DNA from 2 places in the Saliniradius amylolyticus genome. Region 2 is predicted to be linked to the other one. Evidence: predicted binding sites of a transcription regulator. Region 2 holds the regulator's gene; the other holds the start of a gene.

Region 1 (5,284 bases), 430 kb from region 2:
GGCTCGCAATGGCTTTCGTGAGCAGAGCTTAAGCCTGTACGAGGTCAGTCAGGCTTTGGGCATGGGGCCGGTAGCCACCTTTTTTAAGGTGGCGGTGCCGATGGCGCGGCCTGCCATTTTAACCGGCGTGGCGCTGGCGATGATGGAGGCGTTCGCCGACTATGGCACGGTGCAGTACTTTGGGGTCAGTACCTTTACCACCGGCATCTTCCGCACCTGGTTTGGTATGGGGAATAGCGTGGGCGCAGCACAATTAGCTGCCTTATTGACTGGCTTTGTGTTTATTCTGTTGATTCTGGAAAAGTACTCACGCCGCAAGATCCGTTATTACTATCAAGGGCATAAGCAGATTACCGCACGTCGCCAGAGGGTGCGCGGCGCTTGGGCCGGTTTCTTGTTTGCGTGCTGTGCGCTACCACTGACCCTGGGGTTTATACTGCCAGTGTTGATGCTATCGCACTGGGTGTTTTATACCGGCTTTGAGCAGTTTGATAGCGAGTTTATCGGATTGATGGGGAACAGTTTCCTGTTAGCCGGGGTCACCGCGATGGTCGTGTTGCTGCTGGCCCTGCTGTTTAGTTATGGCAAACGGCTCAGACCTAACAGCCGCATTCGCTGGCCTATCAATACTGCCTCGCTGGGCTATGCGGTACCGGGAACGGTGATCGCGGTAGGCTGCTTGTTGCCGCTCAGCTGGCTGGATCACCGTATACACGGACTGATGGCGTCCTGGTTTGGTATTCAAACCGGACTGATTTTTTCTGGCACCCTGTTTGCGCTGGTACTGGCCTACAGTATACGGTTTCTGGCGGTGTCGTTGCATCAGATCGACACTGGCCTGGAGCGTATTCGCCCGTCGATGGATCAGGCCGGTCGCAGTCTGGGCCTTTCTCCCATCGGCATTTTAAAGCGCATTCACCTGCCCATATTGCGTCCCAGTGTACTGGCGGCCTTATTGCTGGTGTTTGTGGATGTACTGAAAGAACTGCCCGCCACCTTGATTCTAAGACCCTTTAACTTTGATACGCTGGCGGTTAAGGCCTATGAACTGGCGTCCGATGAACGCCTGGCCGACGCCGCTCTGCCATCGTTGGCCATACTGGTAGTGGGCGTTTTACCGGTTATCTGGTTGTCACGCGCCATCGAAGCGACCCGAAAAGGATACCAATAATGTTGTTAGTGAACGGCATCGCTGTTGCTTATGATGCCAAGAAAGTCGTAGACGACGTCAGCTTTCGGCTGCATGCCGGGGAGATTGGCTGTTTGCTGGGGCCCTCGGGCTGTGGCAAAACCTCGGTATTAAGAGCCATCGCCGGTTTTGAGCCGGTGGCTCAGGGCAGTATTGAACTGGAAGGCCGGGTGGTGAGCGGCGTCAACGAACATATGGCTCCGGAAAAACGCCATGTGGGTATGGTATTTCAGGACTTTGCTCTGTTCCCTCATCTGACTGTGGCGGAAAACATCGGTTTTGGTTTAGGCCAGTGGTCTGCCGACAAGCGCCAGGCACGCGTTCGAGAGCTTCTGGAACTGGTGGAACTCACCGATTTTGCCGGTCGTTACAGCTATTCATTGTCCGGCGGTCAGCAGCAGCGAGTGGCACTGGCCCGCGCGCTGGCACCGAAGCCGGATGTGCTGCTGCTGGATGAGCCGTTTTCCAGTCTGGACACGGAATTGCGTGAAGGGTTGGCTCGTCAGGTGCGTCGTATTCTTCGCCACGAGGGCATTACCGCGTTACTGGTAACCCATGATCAGGCTGAAGCGTTTGCCTTGGCTGACCATATTGCGGTTATGGCTCAGGGCAGGGTGCACCAGTGGGATAATGCCCCTAACTTGTATCATCGTCCCGCCACCCGTTTTGTGGCCGAGTTTATCGGCCGGGGTGTGTTACTGCCGGCCAAGCGAAAGAGCGAGATCTGGCATTGTGAGCTGGGCGACTTTCAACCACTGACAACCGTGCAGGCCGATACTGGTTCGTGTCTGGTGCGGCCCGAGTCCGTTCAAATACAGCCAGAGGGGGTTCTCGCGGAAGTATTGGAATCGGCTTATTTGGGTACCCATCACTTGTTACAGGTGCGACTGCCCAGTGAGCATTCAATCTGGGTGGCGACGACAGGTTCAGAACACTATCAGCCCGGGCAGCACATAAGTTTGGTGCTGAGAGAGTCTTATTTGCCATTGGTCACCGACTAAAAAAGCGGCGCTAAACACTGCCGAATTGATCCACCCCAATAAATCCGAAATATTCCTGTAAATAATATTGATTCTCAATTGCCGATGTTTATAATCGAGAATTGTTTTCATTTGCACATTCATTTCAAAGAAACGGGAATTCTATGCTTACAACAAGAAAAACGGCTTTGGCGGCGATTGTTGCTTCTTTAATGCTGTCCGCCTGCGGCGGCTCTTCCAGTAATGACAATAACGATAACTCTGGCGGTGACAATGGTGGCAGCGGTAATGCTGCCCCTACGGCTATCAGCCTCGACGCTAACAGCGTTGAAGAGAATATCGCCGGTGCTGAAATCGGTACACTGACTGTCACCGACGAAGACGACGACAGCCACACCTTTAGCGTCGACGATGAGCGTTTCGTTGTGACCGGCAACACCCTGATGCTGGCAGAAGGCCAGGCGTTAAACTTTGAGAAAGCAGCGACTGTCACTCTGAATGTCACCGCCACCGACAGCGGCGATGAGAGTGTAACTGAAGAATTCAGTATCGATGTGACCGATGTGCTGGATACCTACAGCTTTACCAGCGCCTTTACTGAAGAATCCAGCGTCTCTTACTCTGGTCAGATAGCACGCTATGTGTTGCTGACGGACATCAAAACATTGATGGATACCGAGTTTGGCGCGGTAGAAGACTTTAATAACGCCGGTTATGTAGACCGTCAGGATGCACTGGATGCTCTGCTTCAGTACTTTGATAACTTCGGCGACCAGTATGATGCTATCTGGGGTGCGACCAATATTCGAATTTCCACTGATCCCGCTAAGGATCAGCAAACCCTGCTAGAGGTATCAGGCTCAAACAAAAACCTGGTCGGTAAGCTTGCGGGCAACGACGCCACTGGCCAGCATAAAGATTGGAGTACCGAGTTTGTGGGTTGGGGCGCGGCTGGTAGTACTGACCCGGAAAGTCTGGTTCGTAGCTGGTTTAATGAGTTGGCCGACAATGCCGAAAGCCAGTTGGCGGGTAATCAGCGTTTGGATCCCTTTGGTGATGTCATCAACAAGGTTCACCTGACGGATGATGGTCTTAATCTGAGCCAACTGATCCACAAGTTTCTGCTAATGGGCGTTGCTTATTCCCAGTCTGTGGATGACTATCTGGATGACGACACGGAAGGCAAAGGCCTGATGACCGACAATACCAGCCAGGATGATGGTGCTGCCTTTACCACATTGGAGCATCAGTTTGATGAAGGTTATGGCTATTTTGGTGCGGCCCGTGACTTTCTGGATTACAGCGATGAGATGATCGCCAGCCCCGGTTATATGGATACCGATGAAAGCGGCAGCATCGATCTGGAATCTGAGTTTAACTTTACCTTTGCCGGTTATGCCGCCAAGCGTGACCTGGGCTCTCAAGAGGGTGTTAAGACCGACTTCACGCAGTCCATCTTCGATGCCTTCCTGCAAGGCCGTAAGATCATTAACGACAACGCCGGTCAGGCTCTGACTACTGCACAGATGGATGATCTGAAAGTGCAGCGAGACATTATTGTTTCGGAGTGGGAAAAAGTTGTGGCGGCAAATGTGATTCACTATGCCAACTCTACGTTGTCTGACTATGAGAACATCAATACCGAGGACTTTGATTATGGTGCCTTGGCGACTCATTGGTCAGAGCTGAAAGCCTTTGCACTGGGCTTGCAGTTTAATCGCTTCAAGGCCATTTCCGATGAAGATTTTGCCAGCCTACATCAGTTGATCGGCGATAAGCCTGTTTTGACTGGCGATATGGACGCCTATCTGGCTGACATCGAAGCGGCACGCGATCTTGTTGGCACGGCCTACGGCTTCGCCGATGCGAATGTGCAGAACTGGTAATTCCGTTCATTAAAATAGAGTCAGGCCCGCCGATGCGGGCCTTTTGTGTTTCTAATTAAAGGTGCATTATGAGGTTACATCCCCTTGTTTTTGCCTGCGCTTCTGCGCTGATTGCCACAGGTTGCGGCGAGTCAAGTAGCCAGAGTCAGGGTGAGGATTTCGGCTCACCGTCGCAGCCGGTGCAAACGGATTTTGATCAGAACCAACTGCTGGAAAGCGTGGTGGATCAGGTGATCCTGCCCACCTATCAGCAGTTTCAGGCCGACTTAATCCATCAACAGGACAGTGTGGCGGCATATTGTCAGGCACTCAGTAGCAGTGGCGATACGGACACGACCCTTGACCAGGCCCGTGAGGACTGGCGTACGGTGATGAGCGACTGGCAGCAGGCCGAATTAATGCAGATTGGCCCGCTCACGGATAACAGCTCTACGTTGCGAAACCGCATCTACTCCTGGCCGAACACCAGCGCCTGCTCGGTGGATCAGGAAGTGATGCTGTCCCGGGAAGAAGGCTATGACATTAGCCTGCGAACCAACAGTCGCAGGGGGCTGGATGCATTGGAATACCTGCTGTTTAACGAAGATCTGAATCATCAGTGCACTATTGCCGGTACCGAGCCGGACGGCTGGCTCGACCTGACCGATGATCAAAAACGTCAGGCCCGCTGTGACTTCGCTGAAATCGTCGTCAGCGACTTAAAGAACAGCGCCGATGAGCTTGTCGAGCAATGGCAGGGCGAGAGCGGCTATGGTTTTCGTCTGAAAAACGCCGGTCTGCCGGACAGTATCTACGCTACTGCCCATGAGGCCGTGAATGAAGTGTCCGATGCGTTGTTTTATATCACCGAAACCACCAAGGATGCCAAGTTGGCGACACCTTTGGGCCTGTTTGCCAACGACTGCGGCGCCGAGCCTTGTGCCGACAACGTCGAGTCGCAGTACGCCAATCACTCGATAGAGAATATTCACGCCAATCTGACCGGCTTGTTACATATGCTGCAAGGCGGGATGGATGCGGAGTCTGGCATCGGCTTCGATGATTATCTTAACGATGTGGGTGATAGCGAGACCGCCGAGCGACTGCTGGGGGATCTGCAAATGGCCATCAATAATACAGAGGGTTTTGACGCCTCTCTGGCCGAAGCACTTCAGAACAACCCGGACAGTGTCGAAGCCTTGCACGGTGAGGTGAAAAAGGTCACCGACACCATGAAGTCCGACTTTATC
Region 2 (5,284 bases):
TCAATACACCGCCGAAGTATTAGGTCAGTCTCGTGCCATGTGCTGCCCCGGCTGTCAGGCGGTGGCACAGTCGATCGTCGATAACGGCCTGGAAGATTATTACCGATTCCGCACTGCCCCGGCAGAGACACCCAGTGAACAGCAAAGCCTGCTGGACACACTGAGGCTGTATGACTCGCCCGAATTACAGCAGGAGCTGGTTGCTGACGAGGGCAACAGCAAGCAGATACAGCTGACGCTTGAAGGCATCAAGTGTGCGGCCTGTGCCTGGCTGATTGAAAAGCAGCTGTTAAAGCTGGATGGCATTATCCAGGTGGCGGTTAATGTCAGTGCCCATCGGGCGACGGTACGCTGGCAGGCGGATAAGCTCAAGCTAAGCGCGTTACTGCAGCAATTCGAACGTATTGGCTATCACGCTCAACCTTTCCAGCCAGAAGTCCATGAGCAGGAATACCAGCAGGTCGGACGCTCGTTTCTGAAAAAGCTTGGTCTGGCCGGACTCATGTCCATGCAAGTGATGATGATCGCGGTGGCTTTGTATTTTGGTCTGTTGGGCAATCTGGATGAAGACACCAGACACTTCCTGCATTGGGTGAGCCTGGTACTGACGACCCCTGTAGTTGCCTATTCCGGAATCGATTTTTATCACAGTGCCTGGCGCGCTATGCGCGCCAGATCGGTGAATATGGATGTGCCTGTAAGCCTGGCTATTCTTATTCTTTTTAGTGCCAGCGCCCTGGCAACATTAACTCAACAGGGCGAAGTCTTCTTCGAGTCAGTATGCATGTTCATCTTTTTGCTGCTGATCAGTCGCTACCTGGAGCATCGCGCCAGGCATAAAGCCAGTGAGATGTCGGCCAATATTACTCAGTTCATTCCAGTAGCCGCCACCGTCATCGACGATGGCGAGCACCGTCAGTGTCTGGCTCGCTCTCTGACTCAGGGCCAGAAGGTATTGGTGAAAGCCGGTGAAACCATACCGGTGGACGGCCGGATTATCGACGGCAACAGCTATATCGATGAATCCATGCTAAGTGGTGAATTCGAGCCAGTGCATAAATCCACTGGCGATGTGGTCTATGGTGGTAGCCAGAATCAGTACGGAGCCTTGGTGATTGAAGTCAGCCGACCATTAAAGCAAGCCCTGATAAGCCAAATTATGGCGCTACAGGATAAAGCACTAGCCAGTAAACCAAAGGTAGCGCTGATGGTGGACAGGTTGGCTCGTCATTTTGTTACCGTCGTGCTTATCACTGCCCTGTTAACCTTCGTGGGCTGGCAATGGGCCGGACATCCCGATGCGCTTTGGTTCGCTGTGTCGGTATTGGTAGCGACCTGTCCCTGCGCTCTGGCTCTGGCGACACCATCCGCGCTGACGGCAGCCATGGGGGCGCTCAACCAGAGAGGGATTCTGCTAAAACGCTCTGACTTGCTCGAAGGTGTAATAGGCGTACAAAAGGTCGCCTTCGATAAGACTGGCACCTTAACCGAAGGCCACTTTCGTTTGGCTGACATCCATACAGCCCCGGGCTATGATGCTGCTAAGTTAAAATCTGTTGCCGCCAGCCTGGAGGCGTTTTCTGAACACCCCATCGCCCGGGCTTTTGCCGGGCTTCCGCGCGTTCAAGCGGAGCGGGTGGAAGTGCATCCGGGGATGGGCCTAAGCGGGTGGGTCGAGGGGCAGTTCTACCGACTCGGCGCCCCGAGATTCATGCGCCATACCATCAATAGCCCTCTCAAGGACTGTCATATTCTTGTGGAGGATGAGCATCAGGTACTTGGCGGCTTTGTGCTGGAAGATCCGCTGCGGAAAGAAGCTGCTGCGGTAGTGGCTGCACTGCCTTGTGACAGTCTGATTATCAGTGGTGATCACGCCAAGCACGTAGCAAAGGTCGCCCAACAGCTGAACATTCAGCAGTATTTTTCTCAGTGTACACCTGAACAAAAATTACAGCAGCTCAAGCAATTACAGGAACAGAGTAAAGTCATGATGATCGGCGATGGCATTAACGACAGTCCGGTTTTGGCGGCCGCCGATATTTCCGTGGCGGTGGGCGGAGCCAGCGACTTGGCTAAAAATGCCGCCGATGTTATTTTGGTTGGCCGCTCATTGACCGCCCTGCCGGATCTACTGGAACTGGCGAGGCGTTGTCGCAATAAGATTCGTCAGAACATCGCCTGGGCTCTCGGCTACAACCTGCTGGCGATGCCCCTGGCTGTCGCCGGCATACTTACACCCTGGATGGGGGTGATCGGCATGTCTGCCAGTTCCATCATTGTGGTGGTTAACTCGGTTCGTCTGTTAACAGGAGACTCGACCCGATGAGCATTATCTATGTGTTGATTCCTCTGGCAATACTGCTGGTAGCCGTAGCCGTGATGGTATTTTTCTGGGCAGTAAAGAGCGGTCAGTTCGACGATCTGGAGCGTCACGGCTCGAGCATCCTATTTGACGAAGACGACACACCCTCTCAATCAAAGCGCAAACCGAACGACGATGGCCCCAGAGATTAGCCTGCTATCGGCGCTTCTTATCGGTTTAGCCGGCGGTATACACTGCATCGGTATGTGTGGCGGCGTGGTCGGTGCACTCAGTTACGCGATTCCCCGGGGCCGTTCCCACTGGCCCTACGTGCTTGGTTACAACGTCGGCCGGATTGCCAGCTACACCCTGGCAGGCACCTTAGCGGGCGCCTTAGGTAGCACCGCGGGCGCGCATCTTCCTCTGGGACCTTATATTCTTAATACCATAAGTGGTTTATTACTGTTGGCCATGGGTCTGTACTTGGGCAACTGGTGGCGAGGACTGACGTATTTAGAACGGCTGGGAGGCAGAGTCTGGCGGCACATTGCCCCGCTGTCTAAGTCTTTGTTGCCATTTCGCTCACCGCTGGCTGCCTTGCCCTATGGGTTAGTCTGGGGATGGCTTCCCTGTGGATTGGTATATTCCACCTTAAGTTGGTCGGTCGCTTCTGGTTCCGCTATTCAAGGCGCCCAAATTATGCTGCTTTTCGGACTCGGTACGCTACCGACACTCATTGCGCTGGGAACACTCGGTCAGCAACTTCGGCAATGGCTAGGATTTCGGTGGGTACGTTCGACCTTAGCCCTGATATTAGTAATTTTTTCTTTGTGGGTACTTTTAAAGCCCTGGCTAGATTCGATATAGTGTGGAAAGAATAATATCAAGGTATAAAATCCGGTATGTCCAAGTTTTCCAGCGGTACCATTCACTGTCAGAACTGTAGCTTCAGTCAACTCTGTTTGCCCTTCTCGTTAAGTGAAAACGAAATGGCCAAGCTGGATGATATTATTCAGCGTAAACGCCCATTCCAGAAAAACGACACCCTGTTTCAATCGGGTGACCCGCTGACTAACTTATACGCGGTGCGAACCGGGACCTTCAAAACCTATACTGTCACTCCCGATGGTGAAGAACAGATTATTGGCTTTCATCTTCCCGGCGATGTGGTGGGTTTTGATGCCATTCAAAATAGTGCCCACCGCAGTACGGCTATGGCGTTAGAGACCGCCATGGTTTGTGAAATCCCCTACTCCACGCTGGAGAACCTCAGTGGCGATCTACCGCGATTGCGCCAGCAGGTAATGCGCATGATGAGCCAGGAGATTTTCGCCGATCAGGAGATGTTCCTGTTACTGAATAAACGTACCGCCACTCAACGGTTGGCTTTCTTCCTGTCACAGCTGGGTCGACGCTATGGCGAACGAGGCTTTTCGGCAAAGGAATTCAGACTGACCATGACCCGTGCCGAGATTGGTAACTTCCTGGGGTTGACGGTAGAAACCATCAGTCGCCTGCTAACTCGCTTCCAGCAGGAAGGCTTGATCCAGGTGGATGGCAAGCTTATTACCTTGCTGGACCCACGGCGACTGGAACAGAGTGTTGAGAACGTGGCGGCGCTGAAAAACCCCAATACACAAGCGTCCTAGTGTTAAGGGGTTTTTTACCCCTTTAATCATCTTTTTTGATGCCGTAAGAGCCACTCAGCTGCATTTAGCGCAGTCAGTGCGGCTTGTCACCGTAAGATACAGAACGGTGTTCTGGCATTCGCGCTTGCTTGGTTGAAATCACTTTCCCGCTTACGGCGCCTCTGAATTTCTCCTCCGCCCTTGCCCGCAAAGAACACGCCCAATCACCATGGCGACGCCGTTCTTAAAGCTCTCAGGCTTGATCCACCGCAAATTCAGACTATTGGCGAAAACTCCCTTTTGAACATACACTTAATGCCAGTTGTTTAACTTGCTATTAGCTGAGTAAGGTATTTAAAGGATGCTGGATTTCAATAATATTTTGGTGGTGGTCGACCCGACTGTCGAGCAGCAAAAGGCACTAAACCGAGCGGTCGAGCTGGCCAAGAAAACCGGGGCGGACATCACCGCCTTTTTGACCATTTATGACTTTTCTTACGAGATGACCACCATGCTGTCGGTGGAAGAACGAGAAACCATGCGACAGGCAGTGGTAGATGATCGCACCGAGTGGTTGAGTGAACTCATTACCAGCCAGGTTCAGGACGACAGTATCACTGTTAAAGCAAAAGTGGTTTGGCATAACCGTCCCTATGAAGCCATCGTTCATGAGGCTCTGGAACATCAGTATGATCTGATCGTTAAAGGCACTCACCAACACAGTGCACTTAAGTCAGTGATCTTCACGCCTACTGACTGGCATCTGTTGAGAAAATCCCCTGTTCCGGTACTGCTGGTTAAGGATCATGACTGGCGTGATCAGGGCCATATCCTGGCCGCAGTGAATGTGGGTACCGAGGACGAGGAACATGCCAAGTTAAATGACAAAATCGCCACTACTGCCAAGGCTTATGCCGATACACTGAATGCGGATATGAATCTGGTGAACTCCTATCCGGGAACACCAGTCAATATTGCCGTGGAGATCCCTGAGTTCGATCCGGCCAGTTTCAATCAATCGGTCAAAGAGCACCATGAACAAACAATGCGCGAATTTGCCGATAAGCACGGCATCGGTCAGGAACACTGTTTTGTGCGCGAAGGCTTGCCAGAAGACGCGATACCAGCCGCGGCTCGTAATGTGGATGCCGAGTTAGTCGTATTGGGTACCGTCGGTCGCCAGGGCATTTCTGCTGCCTTGATTGGCAATACTGCCGAGCATGTCATTGATGAGTTGGACTGCGATGTACTGGCACTCAAGCCAGATGGTTTCGTCAGTCCCTTAAAGCAATAACCAGCTTGCCATCGCCCCTTTCCAGGGGCGATTTTTTATTTCGCTTTCGCTATAATCGCC

The links. The regulator FNR, encoded in region 2, switches genes on or off when oxygen is low (the NO sensors DNR and NnrR bind a similar motif). The targets are predictions, from matches to a motif close to TTGATCTAGATCAA.
Positions count from the first base shown of each region.
Region 1: a site for FNR is predicted at 2,216-2,229, ahead of HMF8227_RS09310 (DUF4856 domain-containing protein). Genes of this name have one in related genera too.

Region 1 is NZ_CP029347.1:2,001,658-2,006,941, reverse strand. Features, by position in the region: gene HMF8227_RS09320 (ABC transporter permease) at 1-1,171, shown strand, start outside; gene HMF8227_RS09315 (ABC transporter ATP-binding protein) at 1,171-2,190, shown strand; gene HMF8227_RS09310 (DUF4856 domain-containing protein) at 2,334-4,055, shown strand; gene HMF8227_RS09305 (imelysin family protein) at 4,124-5,284, shown strand, end outside.
Region 2 is NZ_CP029347.1:1,568,930-1,574,213, forward strand. Features, by position in the region: gene HMF8227_RS07365 (heavy metal translocating P-type ATPase) at 1-2,326, shown strand, start outside; gene ccoS (cbb3-type cytochrome oxidase assembly protein CcoS) at 2,323-2,514, shown strand; gene HMF8227_RS07375 (sulfite exporter TauE/SafE family protein) at 2,498-3,169, shown strand; gene fnr (fumarate/nitrate reduction transcriptional regulator Fnr) at 3,205-3,951, shown strand; gene uspE (universal stress protein UspE) at 4,292-5,224, shown strand.